Regions from separate parts of the Cupriavidus sp. LA-1 genome, predicted to be linked through region 3. Evidence: predicted binding sites of a transcription regulator. Region 3 holds the regulator's gene; each other region holds the start of a gene.

Region 1 (7,827 bases), 410 kb from region 3:
TGGCCTCGTCTACGTGGCTGCATTCCAGCCTGACACCGGAGAAAGCCCGCTCGACCTGACCAGGAAGATGCCGCCCGCCACCCAGGCCATCAAGCCAACCCCCGATGGTTACCTGCACTTTGACCCGGCGTCCTTCCACGCAGACTTTGCCGCCGACGTGCCCGCCGCTGACGCCAGGTTCATGGCGATCTCGCAGGTAATGCCGGCCGCGCAGTCATTCGGAGTTCCCATTAAACAAGCCGCCTGGAGGACGAAGCCGAGCTGGGCGGTCGTGGCCACAGCGGACCGCGCGATCAACCCTGACCTGGAGCGCTTCATGACCACGCGCGCCGGCAGCAAGACGATCGAGATCAAGAACGCCAGCCACGCTGCTTACATCTCGCATCCGGCCGAAGTGGCGAAGCTTATCCAGCGGGCCGCCACGCATTCCGGCAAGGACTGAAGAAGGGGCGTGAAGCGCCGCCTCAGGCCGGCGATCTGGTCTGGGCGGCCAATTTCCCGCCCATTGCGATTTCGGGCTGGGCTACACTGGCAAAAAATGCAAAGCTCGGACAGGGGGGTACGCATGGACGTCACCTCAAAAGTACGCACAACGCCTGCGCAGCGGGGTTCCTATTGGCTAACGCCGCTCCGCGTCAAGATTTACTGTGCGGTCGCCATTTTTATCTCTTTCGGTTGGCTAATTAAGCTCGGCATTCATTATTACGTTCTTCACGACGTGCCGATGCTATTTTTCGCATCAGACTTTGCCGTCTTTTGGTCAGCGGCGCGGGTCGCCTTTGAACACGGCGGCGCAGCCGTATTTTCGCATGACCTTATGCGCGCAGTTGAAATGTCGGTTCGCCCGTATGGCGACTATAGCCCGTGGCCCTATCCGCCGACATTCTTACTCGTCGTCTTTCCTCTCGGCTTCCTGCCGTTCAATCTCGCGCTTACGGCGTTCTTTACATTCGGCGCTGCCGCGTACGTCGCTTTCATCCGCCGTATCGCCAAACCGTTTGACGCAATAGCCTTCCTGCCAATCGTTGCATTTCCTGGTTTGTTCTTTGTCGTTCTCTATGGCCAGAATTCATTGATTACGGCGGCGCTCTGCGCGGCGGCGCTTATGTTTTTGCCTCATCGGCCCGTGCTTGCAGGCGCGTTCATCGCGTTATTAGGAATCAAGCCACAGTTAGGTATCCTAGTCCCACTTGTTCTGATAAGCGGTTGTCATTGGCGTGCGCTCGCGTCCGCCATCGCGTTTTCGTTGCTTTTTTGGGGGGCAGCCATCCTCGCGTTTGGCACGGAAACGCCATTCGCGTTCTATCGGGCCGCATCAGCTTTTCAGAGTGTGTGGGTGGCCGGTAACGCAAATATGTGGCCGCTCATGCCAACGGTCTATGGCGTACTGCGAATATGCGGAGTGTCGTATATAACGGCTTATGCGCTTCACGTCACGGCAGCGTTGTTCGTCGTCAGTGGGGTCACATGGTTTTGGTCAAGACCAGCGCGCTACACGCTCAAGGCGGCGGCGTTCGTCTGCGGGACCCTTTTCATTCAGCCATATATGGGGTTCTACGACCTTGTCTGGTTGGCAATTGTCATTGCGTTTCTCGCCGTGGATATGCACGAACACGGCGCACGTCCCGCAGAACATGCATTGCTCGTCGTCACTTGGCTAATGCCATTGCAGGCATTCGCCGCATTGCGGTTTCCTATGGTTCTTCAATGGACGCCTGCCGTCCTCATCATGCTATTGGCCGTCATCATTAGGCGGTACCTGCGCACCACTGGGCAAGCCTCAGTAGCTTGCCGTCAGCAAGCTTCGCAAACAAGGTGTTGAAAAAACAGTCGGTGCCATCAAAAGCGCCCAACGAAGCTTGGCGGCCCTAGTCCAGCTAAGTCCCGGTCCTCCTGCTCGCGCGTCCCCCGTTCAGGTATCTTCATGTCAGGTTCGAGGCGCTGCGGATTTCCTCCAAGGCCTCACCTAGCGGGGCATTGCTGGGGTGGTCGAATGCGGCGGTGTCGCGAAGCTTGAGGCGGATTGCGTGGCATGGGGTCCCGCACGTTCAACGGCGAGGTCGGACCATGCATAGCTGCGTTCTTCCAACTCGTGCGAGCCCAGCCACTTCCAGTCGCCTGGAATTTGCCAACGCGTCGCGTAGCTGAAATCTGCCGAGGTCGTTGCGGGCCTTGTCGATGTAGGCGCTGCTGGGCACATCCCGATGCTCGTAGCCAGCGCTCGACGACCGAGGGATGCCAAGTGGGTGGCTTGCGCATGGCGCTGGGGTCCCGTTTCAGCGACGGCTTCGAAGTCGCTGTGGACCATGTTTGCGAACTGCCTTACTTGGTCAGGGGCGGCTGGCTGCAACGCGTGCAGCCACCGGGAAGCGAACGTAGTCCTGCTTGGCCGTTGCCATGTGCTTCTCCTCAGTGGTTTACCCGCCAAGTTTAGATGTGACCTCTAGGCGGTTCCAATCGAGGTATAGCAGGGCTGGCTTCATAGACCGGCCCGAGGGCGGAGTACCTAACTCATTGAAAAATATGGGAAGAGTGGCGAAATGGTGATCTAGGCAGTTCAGAGTTGGGTGAATAAGGTTCAAAGTTCAGTGAATCTCGATAACCCCCCTCGGGAAAACCCGCATCACCCGCCTGTCTTGAAATGCCCCTACCCCGTCCCTATAATTAGCACTCGTCAGGGGTGAGTGCTAACAGCCTCCTGCGACACCTGAACATTTCTGACGGCCGTCGCCTCGGTAGCCGGCCGATTTGTGATTAAAAACTCACTTTTGTATCTAGGAGTCCGTATGAATCTGCGTCCTTTGCACGACCGCGTGATCGTGAAGCGTCTGGACAACGAAACCAAGACCGCGTCCGGTATCGTGATTCCCGACAATGCTGCCGAAAAGCCCGATCAAGGCGAAGTGCTCGCCGTCGGTCCCGGCAAGAAGGATGACAAGGGCAACAACATTGTCCTCGACGTCAAGGTGGGTGACCGCGTGCTGTTCGGCAAGTATGCCGGCCAGGCCGTGAAGGTGGAAGGCCAGGAACTGCTGGTCATGCGCGAAGAAGACATCATGGCCGTGGTGAACAAGTAATCCGTTACTTGCAGAACCCCACCCGTACAGAATTCAGGAGAATCAGAACATGGCAGCAAAAGACGTAGTGTTCGGCGACGCCGCCCGTGCCAAGATGGTCGAAGGCGTGAACATCCTCGCCAACGCAGTGAAGGTGACGCTGGGCCCGAAGGGCCGCAATGTGGTGCTGGAGCGCAGCTTCGGCGGCCCGACCGTGACCAAGGACGGTGTGTCCGTGGCCAAGGAAATCGAGCTGAAGGACAAGCTGCAGAACATGGGCGCCCAGATGGTCAAGGAAGTGGCTTCCAAGACCAGCGACAACGCCGGTGACGGCACCACCACGGCTACCGTGCTGGCCCAGTCGATCGTGCGCGAAGGCATGAAGTACGTTGCCGCCGGCATGAACCCGATGGACCTGAAGCGCGGCATCGACAAGGCTGTTGCCGCTGCCGTGGAAGAGCTCAAGAAGGTCAGCAAGCCCACCACCACCAGCAAGGAAATCGCCCAGGTTGGCGCGATCTCGGCCAACAGCGACACCTCGATCGGTGAGCGCATCGCCGAAGCCATGGACAAGGTCGGCAAGGAAGGCGTGATCACGGTTGAAGACGGCAAGTCGCTGGCCGACGAGCTGGAAGTCGTGGAAGGCATGCAGTTCGACCGCGGCTACCTGTCGCCGTACTTCATCAACAACCCGGAAAAGCAGGTTGTCCAGCTGGACAGCCCGTTCGTGCTGCTGTTCGACAAGAAGGTTTCGAACATCCGCGACCTGCTGCCGGTGCTGGAGCAAGTGGCCAAGGCTGGCCGCCCGCTGCTGATCATCGCTGAAGACGTCGAGGGCGAAGCCCTGGCGACCCTGGTGGTCAACAACATCCGTGGCATCCTGAAGACCGCTGCCGTCAAGGCCCCGGGCTTCGGCGACCGCCGCAAGGCCATGCTGGAAGACATCGCCATCCTGACCGGCGGCACCGTCATCGCTGAAGAAATCGGCCTGACGCTGGAAAAGGCTACCCTGAACGACTTGGGCCAGGCCAAGCGCATCGAGATCGGCAAGGAAAACACCATCATCATCGACGGCGCCGGCGACGCAGCTGCGATCGAAGGCCGCGTGAAGCAGATCCGCGCCCAGATCGAAGAAGCGACCTCGGACTACGACCGTGAGAAGCTGCAAGAGCGCGTGGCCAAGCTGGCCGGCGGTGTTGCCGTGATCAAGGTTGGCGCTGCCACCGAAGTCGAAATGAAGGAAAAGAAGGCCCGCGTGGAAGACGCCCTGCACGCCACCCGCGCTGCGGTGGAAGAAGGCATCGTCCCCGGCGGTGGTGTGGCCCTGCTGCGTGCCCGCGCTGCGATCTCGGCACTGACCGGCGACAACGCCGACCAGAACGCCGGTATCAAGATCGTGCTGCGCGCCATGGAAGAGCCGCTGCGCCAGATCGTGCTGAACGCCGGTGAAGAAGCTTCGGTCGTCGTTGCCAAGGTCATCGAAGGCAAGGGCAACTACGGCTACAACGCGGCTTCGGGCGAGTACGGCGACCTGGTGGAAATGGGCGTGCTGGATCCGACCAAGGTTACCCGCACCGCACTGCAGAACGCTGCTTCGGTGGCTTCGCTGATGCTGACCACCGATTGCGCAGTTGCCGAAACGCCGAAGGAAGAGTCGGCTCCGGCAATGCCGGGCGGCATGGGCGGCATGGGCGGCATGGAAGGCATGATGTAATTCATCGCCGACCGACTGCCCTCACGGGCAGGCTGTCAAAGAAAAACCCCCGCGGGTGCGAGCCCGCGGGGGTTTTTCTTTCCGGGCAGCACGACGTTCACGCCCTGGCAGGCATGGGAGCCGAAAATTCCCACCCCAATCTAAGGGTTGCCTTATTTGTGGCGCGGAAGGCGCTGGCTACATTTTCAGTCGCCGCCGATTGAATGCGCCGGCAAATTCCGGCTCAACCCACCTCATTGCCTGGCTGCCATGGAAAACAGAATCACTGCATCGCTACGACGCTGGACGGTTCATGCAACGGTGTGCACCAGGCGCGTGCCTTCACTGCTTGCTGGCGTGGCACTCATGTTCCTGGCATCCGCCCAGGCCCATGCCGCGTGCTCGGGGACCACCGTGACCTCGCCCTTCCTGCCGTCCACGGTCAGCATCAGCAAGACCACCGGCATCGGCCAGGTGATCTCCAGCGCCACCATCACCGTGACAGTGACGTGCGACGACACCGGACTGCGGCAACCATCCATCACTGGCTGGGCCCTGAACTACACGCCGCAGGCGCCGCTGGTGGCGACTTCGATCTCGCAGCAGACCTTTGCCACCGCCATGCCGGGGCTGGGCTATCGCATGTATCTGCCTGATGGCAACCTGATTGCACCTACCAGCTACGGCACCAACGGGGGCGACAATTTTGGTGCGAACTGCATGGGACCCGCCGTGGGCGGCGTTGCCTGCACGATGCCCTTGGGCGCCTCGACACGTTCGTTCCGCTTCCGGCTGGACCTGGTGCGCACCGGTACGGCACTGACCAGCGGCACGTTCAGCGACAGCCTGGTGCGCTTCGGCTACCAGGACAGCTGGACGGGGAGCTCGGGACCGGGGCCGGGCACGATCCAGTTCGGCGAGGAGATGACTTCGCCCGTGACCTTCCGCTTCATCGCGCCAAGCTGCAAACTCAGCGCCGGCACGGCAAACCAGGTCATTACCTTGCCCAGGATCAGCGCTTCGTCCCTGCCCACGGTCGGCTCGACCGCGGGCGCGACGCGCTTCGGGCTCAATCTTGAGAATTGCGTCACCCAGTCGATCGTCACCATGAACATCAGCGGCGATGCCACTGCCGTGGGCAGCGTCCTGCAGAACCACGGCTCGGCGCAGGGCGTTGGCGTGCAGCTGCTGAATGGCGGCCCGGCGGGCACCCCGCTGCCGCTCAATACCGATGTCGGCATGGGCAATGTCGGCGCGGCGACGACCATGTCCATTCCGCTAGGGGTGAGGTACTACCGGCTTGGCACGGTCACGCCCGGCACGGTCGACAGCGTGGCAACGGTCAACTTCAACTACAACTGAGGGGCGCGCGCGGAGAAGGCCGGGGGCTGGCTCTGACGCGCGTCAGACGTCGGCTTCCTCTGCTGGCCCCGCACTGACGGAACGCTGTCTGACCGCCGCACGCGTGAGGCTCAGCTTGTGGGCCGAGGTATGAGTCAAATCTGTAACGCTTTTGCTGCGACAGGAGACCTCTTGCCCCTTGCTTGTCGGGCTGAGCAGGCACAGTCAGCCGGTTTTTGATCCCGGCAAGTGCTCTTGATCGCACCATTGCGCCGAACTATGCCAATTTGCGTTGCCTGTGAGCTCGAACGGGGCATCGCCGGACCGGGCCATCAATATCCCGGCGCACCGCCCGACGTGCTCCCTCCGGGCTGTGTCCCTACATACTGATTCCGCCATAGGGCCGATACCAATTGCCGCTGGCGTGACCAAGAATGCTTGTACGAAGCCGGCTATTGGGATGTTCCCAACGTAGCCTGCCGGTGGCCCACGTGTCGCTGGCAGCCGTGGAGCCTGGCTATGACAGCGGACCCGCGCCGGGTGCTCTGTCTCCTATCCAGGGGCGAAGCTTATGTCCAGGTATAGCAAAAAGAAGGCTAAGGGGGTCATTCTGCCGATTGTGGGACTGATCCTGGCCGTGTTGCTCGGCATGGCCGGACTGGTCATCGACCTCGGCGCGATGTTTGTCGCGAAGACGGAGCTACAGTCCGCCGTCGATAGCTGCGCGCTGGCGGCGGCGCAGGAACTCGATGGTGCGACGGATGCCCTGACAAGGGGTACGAATGCCGGACTGACTGCCGGGAACGCCAACAAGGTGCAGTACCAGAAGACCTCCGCGGCCATCGTCGATACAGACGTCACCTTCAGCGATACGCTTGGCGGCTCCTATAGTTCGACCTTTGCGCCGGTGGCGAAGGCGCGCTATGCAAAATGCAGTCATGCCACCTCGGGGATTGCGGCCTATCTGATCCAGATGGTCGGAGGTCCAACCAGCACCAGCGTCGCCGCAGTCGGTGTTGCGACCCGGACCCATGCTCAGAGCACTTGCCCGATTCCGGTCGGCCTGATTCCCAAACCGGCAACCAGCTCGCCCGATTATGGCTTCACGGCTGGTGACTGGGTAACCGTGCTTTATGACGGCACGAAGTCGCCGACCCCTGGGGAGATGGGCTGGTTCAATCTTGATGGATCCAAGAACGCCAACGAGACAAAGAACGAAATGGCCATCGGATACTGCAACTCCAAGGTCAACGATACGGTTGGAACCCCCGGCGCCAAGGTCGCGGTGGACGACCAGTGGAACAGCCGCTTTGGCATCTACAAGAACAACGGCGACATGACGCTCTTGCGGCCGGACTTTACGGGTTACGCGTATACGAGTACGAACTGGCCGAGCGGCAAGCAGGCATATTCCGGTTCGTCAGGCGGGACCGATCCCACAGCGGTCAATTTCAAGGCGAAGCGGCTCGCATACGCGAGCTATGCGGACACCAGCACCGATGTCAAGGTCGGCGATACGATCACCGGTCTGAATATGAAGGGCGGCTACAGTACCCTGGCGGCACCAGGTAGTACCGGAGATTTTGCAAAACTGGGGATGAGCCGCCGCCTGGTGATCGTGCCGGTCGTCTCGACCGCCTCGAAAGTCCTGGATTTCGCTTGCATGCTCATGCTCCAGCCGATCAGCGGGCCTACCGTATCGGTCCAGTTCGAATATCTGGGCAATGCCGCATCGAT
Region 2 (7,827 bases), 750 kb from region 3:
GGCTCGACAAGAAGTACGGCATCAAGATCACGCCGACCAAGGAAGCCTCGTGGGCCGGCGTGCGCGACAAGCTGGTCAATGGCGAGCTGGACGCGGCCCACGTGCTGTATGGCCTGATCTACGGTGTGCAACTGGGCATCGGCGGCCCGAAGAAGGACATGGCCGTGCTGATGAGCCTGAACCACAACGGCCAGGCCATCACGCTGTCGTCCAAGCTGGCCGAGAAGGGCGTCAGGGACGGCGCCAGCCTGAAGGCGCTGATGATGAAGGAAAAGCGCGATTACACCTTCGCCCAGACCTTCCCCACCGGCACGCACGCGATGTGGCTGTACTACTGGCTGGCCGCCAACGGCATCAACCCGATGCAGGACGCCAAGGCCATCACGGTGCCGCCGCCGCAGATGGTGGCCAATATGCGCGTGGGCAATATGGATGGCTTCTGCGTGGGCGAGCCCTGGGGCGCGCGCGCCATTGCCGACAAGATCGGCTTTACCGCCGAGACCACGCAGTCGATCTGGAAGAACCACCCCGAGAAGACGCTGGGCACCACCGCCGAGTTCGTGCAGAAGCATCCCAACACCGCGCGCGCGATGGTGGCCGCGGTGCTGGAGGCATCCAAGTTCATCGATGCGTCAGCCTCGAACCGCCGCAAGACTGCCGAGACCATCGCCGCCAAGTCCTACGTCAACACCGACATGGACATCATCCTGGACCGCATGCTGGGCCGCTACACCAACGGCCTGGGCAAGACCTGGGACGACCCCGACGCGATGAAGTTCTACCAGGACGGCAGCGCCAACTACCCGTACCTGTCCGACGGCATGTGGTTCCTGACCCAGCACAAGCGCTGGGGCCTGCTGAAGGAACATCCGGACTATCTCGCCGTGGCAAAGCAGGTCAACCGCATCGACGTCTACAAGCAGGCTGCCGCCGCGGCGCAAGTGGCGCTGCCCAAGTCCGACATGCGCAGCGCGAAGCTGATCGACGGCGTGGTGTGGGACGGCAAGGACCCCAAGGCCTACGCCGATGGTTTCAAGATCAAGGCCTGATGCAGGCCCTCCCCCGCTGATTCGCAGTGCCCCTGACAAAAAGGAGCCAGATGTGAATGCCATTGCCCACCCTACGCCCGATGGTGCAACCGTAGCCGCCAGCGCCGACCCCGACACCAAGGAGCGGGCGCGCCGGCGCGAGCGGGAAATCGCCGCGCAGGCCCGACGCGCGCAACGGCGCGAGGCGGTCGCCGCGCTGGTGCTCAAGGCCGTGCCGCCGGTGCTGGGCTTTGCCCTGTTCGTGCTGGCCTGGCACGGCATCGCCACGATGATCCCGGCCATCCCCACACCGGGGGCAACCTGGAACGCCGCGGTGCCGCTGTTTGCCGACCCGTTCTACCGCAACGGGCCCAATGACCAGGGTATCGGCTGGAACGTGCTGGCGTCGCTGGCGCGCGTGGCGGCGGGCTTCGGCCTGGCCGCGGTGATCGGCATCCCGGCCGGCTTCCTGATCGGACGCTTTGCCTTCCTAAATGCGATGACCGCGCCGGTGATCAGCCTGCTGCGCCCGGTCTCGCCGCTGGCGTGGCTGCCGATCGGGCTGCTGCTGTTCAAGGCGGCCAACCCGGCCGCGATCTGGGCGATCTTTATCTGCTCGATCTGGCCGATGGTGATCAACACCGCGGTGGGCGTCACGCGCGTGCCGCAGGACTACCTGAACGTGGCGCGCGTGCTCGACCTGTCGGAATGGAAGGTGTTCACGCGGGTGCTGTTTCCCGCGGTGCTGCCCTACATGCTGACCGGCGTGCGGCTGTCGATCGGCACCGCGTGGCTGGTGATCGTCGCCGCCGAGATGCTGACCGGCGGCACCGGCATCGGCTTCTGGCTGTGGGATGAATGGAACAACCTGAAGGTAGAGCACATCGTGATCGCGATCTTCGTGATCGGCATCATCGGCCTGCTGCTGGAGCATGCGCTGCTGGCGCTGGCCCGGCGCTTCAGCTACGGCACCAACTGATACGCGGGGAGCAACGCCATGGACAAGTTCGTCAGCATCGAAAGCGTCGGCCAGACCTTCAAGACCCGCAAGGGCCCGTTCGTCGCCCTGCGCGATATCCACCTGCAGATCGCCGAGGGCGAGTTCATCACGCTGATCGGCCATTCCGGCTGCGGCAAGTCCACGCTGCTGAACCTGGTCGCGGGGCTGGCCACGCCCACCGCCGGCGCCCTGATCTGCGCCGGCCGCGAGATTGCCGGCCCGGGGCCGGAGCGTGCCGTGGTGTTCCAGAACCATTCGCTGCTGCCGTGGCTGACCTGCTTCGAGAACGTCTACCTGGGCGTGGAGCGCGTGTTCACGGCCAGTGAAAGCAAGGCGCAGCTCAAGGCGCGCACGCACGACACGCTGGCGCTGGTGGGCCTGACGCACGCCGAGAACAAGTACCCGCACGAAATCTCCGGCGGCATGAAGCAGCGCGTAGGCATTGCCCGCGCGCTGGCAATGGCGCCCAAGGTGCTGCTGATGGACGAGCCCTTCGGCGCGCTCGACGCGCTCACGCGCGCGCATCTGCAGGACGAGCTGATCAAGATCGTGGCGCGCACGCGCAGCACCGTGGTGATGGTGACCCACGATGTCGATGAGGCCGTGCTGCTGGCCGACCGCATCGTGATGATGACCAACGGCCCGGCCGCCACCATCGGCGAAATCCTGAAGGTGAACCTTCCACGCCCGCGCGACCGCGTGGCGCTGGCCGACGACAAGGCCTACCACGCCTGCCGCACCGCGGTGCTGGACTTCCTCTACCGCAAGCAGCGCAACCCGGCGCTGCAGGAAGCCGCCTAGCGCTTGCCCGCCGCGCCCGCCGTTGGCGGCAATGGGCGCGGCGGCCTTGCTCCGCTATCATGAACCCAGAACAGACTACCCCACGCCGCCATGACCACATCAGCCGCCCCCTTTCCCGCCGCCCGCTATATCAAGGAGATCGGCCGCGGCGTCAACGGCGCCCGGGCGCTGCCGCGCGAGGACGCGCAGGCCTTGTTCGACGCCATGCTGGCCGGGCGCGTCTCTGACCTGGAGCTTGGCGCCATCCTGATGGCCTACCGCATCAAGGGCGAGGCGCCGCACGAACTGGCCGGCATGCTGGAAGCCGCCCATGCGCACTGCCAGCCGCTGGAAGCACCGCCTGAGCGGCAGGTGGTGGTGATCCCCAGCTACAACGGCGCGCGCAAGCAGCCCAACCTGGTGCCGCTGCTGGCGCTGCTGCTGGCGCGCGAGGACATCCCCGTGCTGGTGCACGGCACGCGCGTCTTCAGTGGCCGCGTGACCACCATGGCGCTGTTCGAAGCCTTGGGCATGCCCCTGTGCGCGACCACCGCCGAGGCCTCGGCGCGGCTGCATGACGGGAACGGCGCCGGCCCCGGGCCGCTGGCGGTGCTGCCGGTGGACGTGCTGTCGCCCGGCCTGTCGCAATTGCTGGAGCGGCGCACGGTGATCGGCCTGCGCAATTCAGCGCATACGGTGGCCAAGATGCTGCAGCCGGTCGGCGAGCATTCGCCGGCGGAAGGGTTGCGGCTGTACAGCTACACCCACCCCGAATACCGCGAGACGCTGACCGATTATTTCTCGCACGAACCCGCCAACGTGCTGCTGGCGCGTGGCACCGAAGGCGAAGTGGTGGCCGACGCACGCCGCACCAGCCGCATCGACTGGATGCATGAAGGCCACCAGCAGACCCTGGTCGATCCGGCGGTGGGTTCGCTGGCCGAAGTCCCGGAACTGCCGCCCGGCAGTGATGCCGGCCTGACCGTGGCCTGGATCCGCCGCGTGCTGGACGGCGCGGTGCCGGTGCCGGCGCCGATCGCGATCCAGGTCGATGCCATCCGCGAATGCCTGCGCCAAGGCACCCGCGTGACCTGGGCCAGCCCGGTCTGAGCCAGCCCCGGGACCGCCGTCAGGGCTTGCGCGGGGGCAACGGGATGCGCTCGGTCTCGCCCGGCACGTGCGGGAACTGGTCTTCCTCCCAGCGATGGGCGGCGGCTTCGATCGCCGCCTTGCTGCTGGCCACGAAATTCCAGTAGATAAAGCGGTGCCCGTCGGTCGGGTCGCCGCCCAGCAGCATCACGCGCGACGGCGCCGTGGCCGTCAGCGTCGCGGGCTGGCCCGGGGTGAGCACCACCATATGCTCGGCCGGCAGCGGCTCGCCGTCGAGCGCCACCGCGCCGTCGACCGGATAAATGCCGCGCTCGGCATGCTCGGCCGGGATCTCCACGCTGGCGCCCGCGTCCAGCTCGATCGCCACGTACAGCGTGCGGCTGAAGACCTTGACCGGAGAGGTCTGGCCGAAGGCATCGCCAGCGATCACCACCATGCGCACGCCGGGCCGCTCGATGCGCGGCAGTGTGGCGGCGGGATGGTGGAAGAACGAGGGCTCGGCGCCCTCCTGCTCCTGCGGCAGCGCCACCCAGGTCTGGATGCCGTGCAGGCGGGCGCCGGCGGCGCGTACATGCTCGGGCGAGCGCTCGGAATGCACGATGCCGTGGCCGGCGGTCATCCAGTTGACATCGCCCGGACGAATCGCCTGGTCGCTGCCCAGGCTGTCGCGGTGGATGATCTCGCCTTCGAACAGGTAGGTGACGGTAGCCAGCCCGATATGCGGATGCGGACGCACATCCGCACCCTGGCCAGGTGGCAGTTGCACCGGGCCCATATGGTCGAAGAAGATAAACGGCCCGACGGTCTGGGTCGCCGCGGCCGGCAACAGCCGGCGCACGGTGAAATCGCCCAGGTCGCGCACATGCGGCTTGAGCAAGTGTTCGATAGCAGACATAACTCCTCCGGTGGAATAAGCGAGGCTCGCAAGGTGCTGCAGCTTGGTCGAGTGTAGCCGCTGCTGCAACAAATCATTCCAGCAGTGGGCAGAACCCCCTTGCCTGGCGCCGCTCTAAGTACAGGTATGCGGTGCCGGGGTATCGTTTCCGTCCCTCGAAGTGACTAATAGCTATCAATAGTAAAAATTGATTGATGGGAACTATGAAGACAATCGAGACTCCAATTAGCACTCACCCGGCCTGAGTGCTAAGATGCGTTGCAGTGCCGCCGACTCCCAGGAGGAGGCGCGGCGCACCGGCAACCGAACCGCCGGATGCGAAAGGAGCCATTGAGTGAACGCAGTCTTGTCTGCTGATCAAACCCTGTCGAACAACCGTCTGCCGACGGCGCCCCGGAACCCGGGCAGCTTTGCGCTGACCTTCCCGGCGACTGTAGGCAACCTCGACAGCTATATCCAGGCTGTCCACCGGATTCCGCTGTTGACCGCGGAGGAAGAGCAACGCCTGGCGCGCGATCTGCGCGACCACGATTCCGTTGATGCGGCCCGCCGGCTGGTGATGTCCCACCTGCGCCTGGTGGTGTCGATCGCCCGCCAGTACCTGGGCTACGGCCTGCCCCACGCCGATCTGATCCAGGAAGGCAATATCGGCCTGATGAAGGCCGTGAAGCGCTTCGATCCCGAGCAAGGCGTGCGCCTGGTGTCGTACGCGATGCACTGGATCAAGGCCGAGATCCACGAGTACGTGCTGAAGAACTGGCGCATGGTCAAGGTGGCCACCACCAAGGCCCAGCGCAAGCTGTTCTTCAACCTGCGCAGCCACAAGCAAGGCGCGCACACGTTCACGCCGGAGCAGGTCGAGGCCGTGGCGCGCGAGCTGAACGTCAAGCCCGAAGAAGTGATGGAGATGGAAACCCGCCTGTCGGGCGGCGACCTGGCGCTGGAAGGCCAGGTCGACGACGGCGAGGAAGAATTCGCCCCCATCGCCTACCTGGCGGATAACCACAATGAGCCCACCCGCGTGCTCGAGGCCAAGCGTCAGGACCGCATACAGGTCGAGGGGCTGGAAGAGGCCCTGGGCAAGCTGGACGAGCGCAGCCGCCGCATCATCGAGGCACGCTGGCTCAATGTCGAGGACGACGGCTCGGGCGGCGCCACGCTGCATGAACTGGCCGACGAGTTCGGCGTGTCGGCCGAGCGCATCCGCCAGATCGAAGCCGCGGCAATGAAGAAGATGAAGGGTGCGCTGCAGGCCTTTGCCTGACCTGCTCCCAGCCATGCAAAAGGCCGGTCCACTGGACCGGCCTTTTTGTTGCCCGCGACGCGGTGGGTGCGACGTTATGCCGCACCCCTTCGCGCCCCCTTACGTCACGACAGCAGCTGTTTCAGGTCGTGGGCAATGGGTTCCGGACCCTGGCCATGGCGGATAAACAGCCGCAGCTTGCCCTGCGGATCGAATACATAGCTGCCGGCGGAGTGATCCACGGTGTAGTTGCCGGGCGAGCTGCCCGGCACCTTGGCGTAGAACACCTTGAAGTCCTTGGTCACCTTCTGCAGCGCGGCCTCGTCGGCCGGGCGCAGCCCCACGAAGCGCGCGTCGAAGGCGGGCACGTACTGGGCCAGCAGCGCCTGCGTGTCGCGCTCCGGGTCGACCGTGACGAACAGCACCTGCACACGGTCGGCGTCCGGCCCCAGTTTTTCCATCACGGCCTTCAGTTCGGCCATGGTGGTGGGGCAGACATCCGGGCAGTGGGTGTAGCCGAAGAACATCACCACGGCCTTGCCCTTGTAGTCGGCCAGGGTGCGCACCTTGCCGGTGTGGTCGGTCAGCGAGAAGTCCTTGCCGAAGTCAGCGGCGCCGGTGATGTCGACATTGCGGAACGAAGCCTTCTGCTGCCCGCAGGCGGCCACGGCCAGCGCAAGCACGGCCAGCAGGGAGAAGCGGCGGAAGGCGGCGAACAGGCCAGAGGCGGGGCTTGGGCGGGGCATGGGGAGGAAACCGGTCAGCGGTGGGAGGGATACAGCACGCAGTATCGCCGATCGTGCCGCGGCGCCGCGCCGGCCGCGACAAGATGCCGCAGCCGGCTAGGCCCGGTGGCACAGGTCAGACCTGCGGCACGAACTTGAAGTAGTGGTCGACCAGCAGCGCGGCGAACAGCAGCGACAGGTACAGGATCGAGAAACGGAAAGTGCGCTGCGCCAGTTCGTCGGAATAGTTTCGGTACATCTTCCAGGCGTAGGCCAGGAAGCCGGCGCCCAGCGCCAGCGCGGCGGCGAGGTAGATGTAGCCGCTCATGCCGTAGACAAAGGGCAGCAGCGTCGCCGCGATCATGATCAGCGTGTACAGCAGGATATGCAGCAGCGTGTAGCGCTCGCCGTGCGTGACCGGCAGCATCGGCAGGCCGGACTTGGCATAGTCGGCGCGGCGGTACAGCGCCAGCGCCCAGAAGTGCGGCGGGGTCCAGGTGAAGATGATCAGCACCAGGAACCAGGCCTCGGCCGGCACTTCGCCCGCCACCGCGGCCCATCCCAGCGCCGGCGGCATCGCCCCCGACAGCCCGCCGATGACGATGTTCTGCGGCGTGGCCGGCTTGAGCAGGATGGTGTAGACCACCGCGTAGCCCAGGAAGGTGGCAAAGGTCAGCCACATGGTCAGGTCGTTGGCGTAGACGTGCAGCAGCCACATGCCGGCGCCGCCCAGGATGGCGGAAAACACCAGCGTCTGCGGCGTGGTGATCTCGCCGGTGGCCGACGGGCGCCACGCGGTGCGGCGCATCAGCGCGTCGATCTTCTGCTCGACCAGGCAATTGATGGCGAAGGCGGCGCCGGCCAGCAGCCAGATACCGGCGGCGCCGCCGATCAGCACGCGCCATGGCACCATCCCCGGCGTGGCCAGGAACATGCCGATGATGGCGCAGAAGACGGCCAGCTGCGTCACGCGCGGCTTGGTCAGGGCGGCATACTGCCGGGCAAGGTGCCGCATTCGGCTCAACTTGCCCAGGGGATGGGGGTGT
Region 3 (7,827 bases):
GCCGCGACCCACGGCGCGGCATCGTTCATGCACGGAATGAAGTGGAAGTCCTTGCCGCCCGCGACCTTGAATTCAGTCTGCCCTTCCATGGCGATCTCTTCCAGGGTCTCGATGCAATCTGCCGGGAAGCCCGGGCAGAACACATCCACCCGCCCCGCGCCGACCTTGCCCAACTCAGCCAGCGTTGGCGCGGTATAGGGCTGCAGCCATTCCGCTTTGCCAAAACGAGACTGAAACGTCACTTGATACTGCCCAGGCTGCAGGCCCAGCGCCTCGCCCAGCAGGCGGCCGGTCTTCAGGCACTCGCAGTGGTAGGGGTCGCCCAGCTCCAGCGTGCGCCGCGGCACGCCGTGGAACGACAGGATCAGCTTGTCGCCGTGGGCAAAGTCCGGCATGCCGTGCTGCCTCCAGTAGGCGCCGACCTGCTGGTGCAGCGCCGAGATATAGGCCGGGTGGTCATGGAAATGCTTGACCAGCCGCAGTTCGGGCTGGTTGCGCCACTGGCCCAGCACGCGGAACACCTCGTCGAAGGCCGTGGCCGTGGTGGTGCCCGAGTACTGCGGATACATCGGCAGCACCAGCAACTGCTCGCAGCCCTGGCGGCGCAGCGCCTCCAGCACCGAGGCGATCGACGGGTTGCCGTAGCGCATCGCGCACGCAACCGTCACTTCGTGGCCGTGCTGGTGCATCAGCCGCTGCAGCGCATGCGCCTGCCGTTCGCTGTAGACCAGCAGCGGCGAGCCCGTCATATGGGCCTCGCGCAGCCAGATCGATTCGTATTTCAGCGCCGAGGCGCGCGAGCGCAGCGGCAGGATCACCCCGTGCAGCAGCGGCAGCCAGGCCGCGCGCGGGATCTCGACCACGCGCGGGTCCGACAGGAATTCCTTCAGGTAGCGCCCCACCGCCTTGGGCGTGGGGGCATCCGGGGTGCCCAGGTTGACCAGCAGGATCGCCGTGCGCGGCGCCTGGCCGTGCTGGTAGGCCGGTTCGGGAGAAAACGTCATATCGCTTCCGGGTTGGCACGGTGCCGGAGTGGCGCCGGTGCGGCGCACCGGCGATTGCCGCGCTCGGTAGGAATGGAGCCGCAGGTCAGACCGGATCGCCCGACCACTAGTTCTGGCTCAGGGCGCTGGACAGCAGCCGCGCGGTGATGTCGACGATAGGAATCACGCGCTCATAGGCCATGCGCGTGGGGCCGATCACGCCAAGCGTGCCGACGATCTGCCCGTCGACCTCGTACGGGGCGGTGATGACCGCCATGTCTTCGATCGGTACCAGCCGGCTCTCGCCGCCGATAAAGATCTGCACGCCCTGCGCATGGCTGGACACGTCCAGCAGCTGCAGCAGGCTGGTCTTGTGCTCGAACACGTCGAAGAGGCGCCGCAGCTTGTCCATGCTGGAGGCCAGGTCGTCAACTTCCAGCAGCTTGCGCTCGCCGCTGATATAGACGTGGTCGTCGTCCTCGTCCGCGACGGTGCTGCCGGCCTCGACCGCGGCCTGCATCAGCTGCGACATGTCGCGGCGCAGGTCCTGCAGCTCGACCCGCAGGTGGCCGCGCACCGTGTCGAAGCTCATGCCGGCATAGTGCGAGTTGAAGAAATTGGCCGCCTCGATCAGCTGGGCCGGCGTGTACGGCAGTTCGGTCTGGATGATGCGGTTCTGCACGTCGCCCTCGGGGCTGACGATGATCAGCAGGATGCGCTTGTCCGACAGCCGCATGAATTCGATCTGCCGGAACGCCTGCGCTCGGCGCGGCGTCATCACCACCCCGGCAAAGTGCGACAGGTTGGACAGCGTGCGCGCGGCCGCCGTGATCATGCGCTGCGGCCCCAGTTGCTGGCCGCCAAGCTGGTCCTGGATCTGGCCGGTCAGCTCGGCCAGGTCGGCGTTGCGCTCGAGCGGCTTGGCCGTCAGCATCGAATCGACGAACAGGCGGTAGCCGCGCGGCGTCGGAATCCGGCCGGCGGAGGTGTGCGGACTGGAAATGAAACCCATTTCCTCCAGATCGGACATCACATTGCGGATCGTCGCCGGCGACAGGTCCAGCCCCGAGTACTTCGACAGGGTGCGGGAACCGACCGGCTGGCCTTCGGCGATGTAGCGCTCGATCAGGGTCTTGAGCAGGGTTTTGGAACGTTCATCCATGATGCCCCGATTTTACGCAAGTTTTGGACCTTCTGGCGCCCGGCCCGGGTGGCCTGCCGGCGCCTGCTGACAACCGTCACGGCGGTATGGTCTAATCCCGGCATGTCCGCCCCCCCCAAAGCCAGCGCCGTGCGCACTCCGTTCAAGACCGTCGCCCTGGTGGGCCGGTACTCCACCGCCGGCATCGAAGGGCCGCTGGAGGAGATCGCCTCCTATATCCTGCGCAACGGCCAGGATGTCGTGTTCGAGCGCGAGACCGCGCTGGCCACCGGGCTGACCGGCTACCCTGCCCTGTCAGCCGAGGAGATCGGCCGGCAGGCCGACGTGGCCGTGGTGCTGGGCGGCGATGGCACGCTGCTGGGCATCGCCCGCCAGCTCGCCGGCCACAACGTGCCGTTGATCGGCGTCAACCACGGGCGGCTGGGCTTCATGACCGATATTGCCCTCGACGACGCGCATACGGTGCTGCCCGACATGCTCGACGGCCGCTACGAGGCCGAGACCCGCCTGCTGCTGGAATCGCGCGTGGTACGCGACGACATGGACATTTTTTCAGCGCTGGCGCTGAACGACGTGGTGGTGAACCGCTCTGGCATCTCCGGCATGGTCGAACTCGCGGTGTCGGTGGACGGCAACTTCATGTACAACCAGAGGTCCGACGGCCTGATCGTGTCGACCGCCACCGGCTCGACCGCCTATGCCCTGTCCGCCGGCGGCCCGATCCTGCATCCGACGCTGTCGGGCGTGGTGCTGGTGCCGATCGCCCCGCACGCGCTGTCGAACCGGCCGATCGTGCTGCCGCACGATGCCGAGGTCACCATCGAAGTGGCCAGCGCGCGCGATGCCAGCGTCAACTTCGACATGCAGTCGCTGACCTCGCTGCTGCCGGGCGACCGCATTGTGGTGCGGCGCTCGGACAAGACCATCAACCTGCTGCACCCGGTCGGCTACAACTACTACGCCACGCTGCGCAAGAAGTTGCACTGGCACGAGTTTCCGTCCGAAGACAACCGCCTCTGAGCCGCCCCTCAAGCCTCAGCCCGAACCCATCGGACCGACTACCTTCCACGCCACGATGCTGCGCAGCCTGTCCATCCGTGATTTCGTCATCGTCGATACGCTCGACCTGGACTTCGCCTCCGGCTTTACCGTCTTCACCGGCGAGACCGGCGCCGGCAAGTCGATCCTGATCGATGCCCTGGCACTGGTGCTGGGCGAGCGCGCCGACGCCGGCGTGGTGCGCGAAGGCGCGCCGCGCGCCAGTGTCAGCGCCACCTTCTCGACCCACCCCGCGCTGGACGCCTGGCTGGCCGAGCGCGAGCTCAACAGCGAAGAAGACGGCGGCGTGCCGACCGTGCTGCTGCGCCGGACGGTCGATGCCGGCGGCCGCAGCAAGGCCTTTATCAACGGCGCCGCCGCGACCCTGGCACAGCTGCGCGAAGTCGGCGACCAGCTGGTTGACATCCACGGCCAGCACGCGCACCAGCTGCTGCTGCGCCCCGATGCGCAGCGGCTCTTGTTCGACGCCCACGCCGGCCTGACGCAACAGGCCGGCGCCGTGGCCGAGGCCTGGCGCGCGTGGCGCGCCTGCGTGCGCCAGCGCGAGGCGGTGGAACACCAGTCGCGCGAAATGCAGCTCGAGCGCGAGCGTCTCGAATGGCAGGTCGGCGAACTGGACAAGCTCAACCCGCAGCCGGGCGAGTGGGAAGAGATCCAGTCCGAGTACAACCGGCTGTCGCACGCCGCCGGCCTGATCGACGGCAGCCGTGCCGCGCTCGAGGCGCTGTCCGAGGCCGACGGCTCGGTGCTGTCGGCGCTGAATACCATCGTCCACAAGCTGCAGCAACTGGCCGATGTCGATCCCGCCCTGCGCGACGTGCTGGCCGCGCTCGAGCCCGCCCAAGTGCAGGCCGAGGAAGCCGCGCACTCGCTCACGCGCTATGTCGACCGGCTCGAACTCGACCCCGAGCGGCTGCAAGCCGTGGAAGAACGCATGCAGGCGCTGCACGCCACCGCGCGCAAGTACCGCCTGCCGCCCGAGCATCTGCCCGACGAGCTGCTCGCGCGCCGCCAGCAGCTCGACGACCTGCAGGCCGCGCAGGACCTGAACAAGGTGATGGCGCGCGAGGCCGCGGCCAAGGCCGCCTACCTGACGCTGGCGCAGCATCTCAGCCACGCCCGCAATACCGCCGCGCAGGCGCTGTCCGCCGCGGTCACCGACGCCATGCAGGGCTTGTCGATGGCCGGCGGCAGCTTTGTCGCCGCGCTCAACCCGCTCGACGAAGGCCAGAGCTACGGGCTCGAGCAGGTCGAGTTCCTGGTGGCCGGCCACGCCGGCGTGAGCGCGCGGCCGCTGGCCCGGGTGGCCTCCGGCGGCGAACTGGCGCGCATCAGCCTGGCGATCTCGGTGATCACCAGCGAAGCCTCGCCCACGCCCACACTGATCTTCGACGAGGTCGATACCGGCATTGGCGGCGCGGTGGCCGAGGTGGTCGGCCGGCGCCTGCAGGAACTGGGCCGCGCGCGCCAGGTGCTGTGCGTGACCCACCTGCCGCAAGTGGCGGCACAAGCGGGCACGCACCTGCTGGTCAGCAAGGAGACCACCGCCGAGGGCGACGGCTCGGTGACGCGCTCGCGCATCCGGGTGCTGGACCCCGCCGGCCGCGTGGTCGAGACCGCGCGCATGCTGGGCGGCGCCACCGTCACGGCCACGACGCTGCAACATGCGCAAGAGATGCTCTCGCAGGGCATGGCCGACAACCCGGGCAGCCAGCCCGCGCGCGCTGGCAAGGACGCCAGGCGCAGCCGCCGCGCCGCCGCCGGCTGACGGGTCCGTCGCACCGCTCGCCCACCTATACACTGACAGGAGCCTAACCATGACCCGCCAAGCGCCGCCTGCCGGCTTCCGGTCCCGCCCGCGCGCCTCGCTGCGCGCCGTGCTGGCCATCGCCACCGCCGCATCGGCCGCACTGCTGGCGCTGTCCGCCTGCCAGGCCCAGCCCAGGGCCTCGGCCCCGCCGCCGGGCAGCATCAGCGATGACCGGGCCATCGGCGACATCATGGTCCGCTTCAAGCCGCCCGCGGTGAACCTGTCCGAAGACGCCGGCAAGCTGCTGGCCGAGATCAAGGGCCCGATCCGCTATGTGGTCAAGCGGCCGATGTCCGGCGGCGTGTGGCTGGTCACCGCGATCTCGGCGTCGGCGGACGCCACCATGCAGCAGGCGGTCGAGACCCTGCGCGCCACGCCGCGCATCGAGACCGCCGAACCGGACCGGCTGATCAAGCCCAGCCGCAATATCCCTACCAGCCGCGACATGCCGCAGAGCTGAGGCCAGGGTTGCACCAGTAAGCAAGCCCTGCATCAAGGACGGGGACCTTCGGTCACCCTTGCGCAACCCGGCTGGATCGTATTCGCTACATAAGATGTCCCGCGCCGCCCGAGCCAGGGCGCGCCACGCCCCAGGGAGGAGTACATGCCGCAATTCGCGCAGTCTGTCTTCTGTCGCAGCTTCGTGGCTCGCCGCTGGCGGGCAGTCGTCCTGGCCGCGGCCGCTGTGTGCGGCCTGGCACCGACCAGCGCGGCACTCGCTGCCGGTGCGCATGCCGCACCGGCCTATACCGGCCATATCATCGTGCGCTGGCGCGACGACACCACGGCCGCAGCCGATGGCAACGGGACCAGCAAGACCCCCGCTGCCGCCGATGCGCTCAAGCAACTGAGCGACCGCACCGGCATCGCCGTCACGGCGCGCCGGGCCATGGGCGGCAACCTGCAGCTGGTGCAGGTGCCCGACGATGTGGCGGCCGACCCGGAAGCGGCCGCGGCCCGGCTGCGCCAGGACCCGCACATCGCCGATGCCGTGCCCGACCGCTGGCTGAAGCTGCACGACACCCTGCCCAACGATCCCGAGTTCCAGGTCAACCAACCCTACCTGATGGGCACGGGCACCGCGGTGGGCGGCGTCAACCTGCCGCACGCGTGGGACCGCAGCCGAGGCAGCAGCGGCGTGGTGATCGCGGTCGTGGACACCGGCTACCTGCCCCACCCCGACCTGGCGGCACGGCTGCTGCCGGGCTACGACTTCATCAGCGACCCTACCATCTCCAATGACGGCGACGGGCGAGACAGCGACCCGACCGACGCCGGCGACAACGTCCCGGCCGGCTTCACCTGTCCCGGCAGTTCCACGCCCACAAAGACGGCCACCTACAACAGCTGGCATGGCACGCGCGTGGCGGGCGTGCTGGGCGCGCTGACCAATAACGGGCAGGACATCGCCGGCGTCGACTGGAACGCGCGCATCCTGCCGGTGCGCGTCTCGGGGCGCTGCGGCGCGCTGCTCTCCGATACCGTCGAGGGCATGCGCTGGGCCGGCGGCCTGTCGGTGCCAGGCGTGCCGGACAACCCGACGCCGGCGCGCGTGGTCAATATCAGCCTGGGCGGGGGCACCTGCAGCAGCATCGAACAGCAGGCCGTCAACGACCTGAATGCGCGCGGCGTGGTGGTGGTGGCCGCGGCGGGCAACAACAACACCAACAACCACCAGCCGGTGGAGGCGCCGGCCGATTGCGCCGGCGTGATCGCGGTCACCGCGCATGCCAATGACGGCGAGAATGCCAACTATGCCGATGTTGGCCCGCAGGTCACGCTCAGCGCGCCGGGCGGAGGGTGTGGTAGCTCGCGGTTTGTCAATGACCAGTGCACAGTTACGCCCTCGGTCATTCGCACCCTGAGCAACGATGGCAAGACTTCCCTTGGCAACTACTGGGTATCGTCGTCCGCGGGCACCAGCTTCGCCGCACCGATGGTCTCGGGCGTGGTGTCGATGATGTTCGCGGTCAACGGTGCGCTGACGCCGGCCCAGGTCACGGCAGCGCTGAAGGCTTCGGCGCGCCCGCATCCTGCAGGCACCTATTGCACCACCAATCCGGGCGTGTGCGGCGCCGGGCTGCTCGACGCCGACGGCGCATTGGTCGCAGCAGCGGCCACGCCGGCCGCGCCTGCACCGGCCTCGACCAGCGGAGGCGGCGGCGGTGGCGGCGGCACGGTGGCACCCTGGACCGCGCTGCTGCTGGCGCTGGCCGGCCTGCTCACCTTCGCGCTGCGGCGCCGCGCGTAGCGGCAAGCCGGGGCGGCTCAGGCGGCAGCGCCGTTGCTGCGCGCCGGCCGCCGCGCCAGCCACCACTCCTGCAACACCCAGCACAGCAGGCCGGCCACCGCGCCGGCCGCGTGCGCGGCGCGCACCACGCCGAAGCCCCAGGCCGGACTGAACACCACCGGCGCCAGCCACGACTGTTCCACCCAGACCTTGGCCAGCACGCCCAGACACAGCAGCACGCCAGTGGCGCGCGCCAGGCCCGGTGCCCGCAACAGCCCGAGCGCACCCCACAGCGCCAGCCCGTGCAAGGCGCCCGAGAGCCCGCCATACCAGGCGATCGCCGGCACGCGCAGCAGCACCACCTGCACCGCGATGCCGCATGCGACCAGCACCAGCAACAGGCTGCGCGCGCGCGCCGCGCGCGCGGAGATGGCCAGCACGCCGGTCGCGGCCAGCACATCGGCCAGCCAGTGATGCGCGTCCAGGTGCACCCACATGGCCGTGGCCAGGCGCCACCACTGCCCGTCCACCCGCACCGCATCGCGCAGGTACAGGCCGTGCGCGTGCCACCACGGCATGAAGG

The links. The regulator HrcA, encoded in region 3, represses chaperone genes, less so after heat shock. The targets are predictions, from matches to a motif close to TTAGCACTCNNNNNNNNNGAGTGCTAA.
Region 1: groES (co-chaperone GroES) is a predicted target of HrcA. The motif match lies at 2,665-2,691, and genes of this name have one in related genera.
Region 2: rpoH (RNA polymerase sigma factor RpoH) is a predicted target of HrcA. The motif match lies at 5,039-5,065, and genes of this name have one in related genera.

Annotation. Positions count from the first base shown of each region.
Region 1 covers NZ_AP031387.1:3,135,398-3,143,224, reverse strand. Annotated here, with positions in the region: gene ACZ5MJ_RS14690 (alpha/beta hydrolase) at 1-442, shown strand, start outside; gene ACZ5MJ_RS14685 (glycosyltransferase family 87 protein) at 566-1,822, shown strand; gene groES (co-chaperone GroES) at 2,787-3,077, shown strand; gene groL (chaperonin GroEL) at 3,127-4,770, shown strand; gene ACZ5MJ_RS14670 (fimbrial protein) at 5,116-6,111, shown strand; gene ACZ5MJ_RS14665 (Tad domain-containing protein) at 6,662-7,827, shown strand, end outside.
Region 2 covers NZ_AP031387.1:3,475,560-3,483,386, forward strand. Annotated here, with positions in the region: gene ACZ5MJ_RS16235 (CmpA/NrtA family ABC transporter substrate-binding protein) at 1-1,049, shown strand, start outside; gene ntrB (nitrate ABC transporter permease) at 1,102-2,007, shown strand; gene ACZ5MJ_RS16245 (ABC transporter ATP-binding protein) at 2,026-2,829, shown strand; gene ybiB (DNA-binding protein YbiB) at 2,920-3,918, shown strand; gene ACZ5MJ_RS16255 (pirin family protein) at 3,938-4,813, opposite strand; gene rpoH (RNA polymerase sigma factor RpoH) at 5,148-6,077, shown strand; gene ACZ5MJ_RS16265 (SCO family protein) at 6,182-6,802, opposite strand; gene cyoE (heme o synthase) at 6,918-7,827, opposite strand, start outside.
Region 3 covers NZ_AP031387.1:2,726,226-2,734,052, forward strand. Annotated here, with positions in the region: gene hemH (ferrochelatase) at 1-1,004, opposite strand, end outside; gene hrcA (heat-inducible transcriptional repressor HrcA) at 1,111-2,145, opposite strand; gene ACZ5MJ_RS12770 (NAD kinase) at 2,248-3,165, shown strand; gene recN (DNA repair protein RecN) at 3,221-4,972, shown strand; gene ACZ5MJ_RS12780 (hypothetical protein) at 5,022-5,474, shown strand; gene mprA (MprA protease, GlyGly-CTERM protein-sorting domain-containing form) at 5,619-7,265, shown strand; gene rrtA (rhombosortase) at 7,283-7,827, opposite strand, start outside.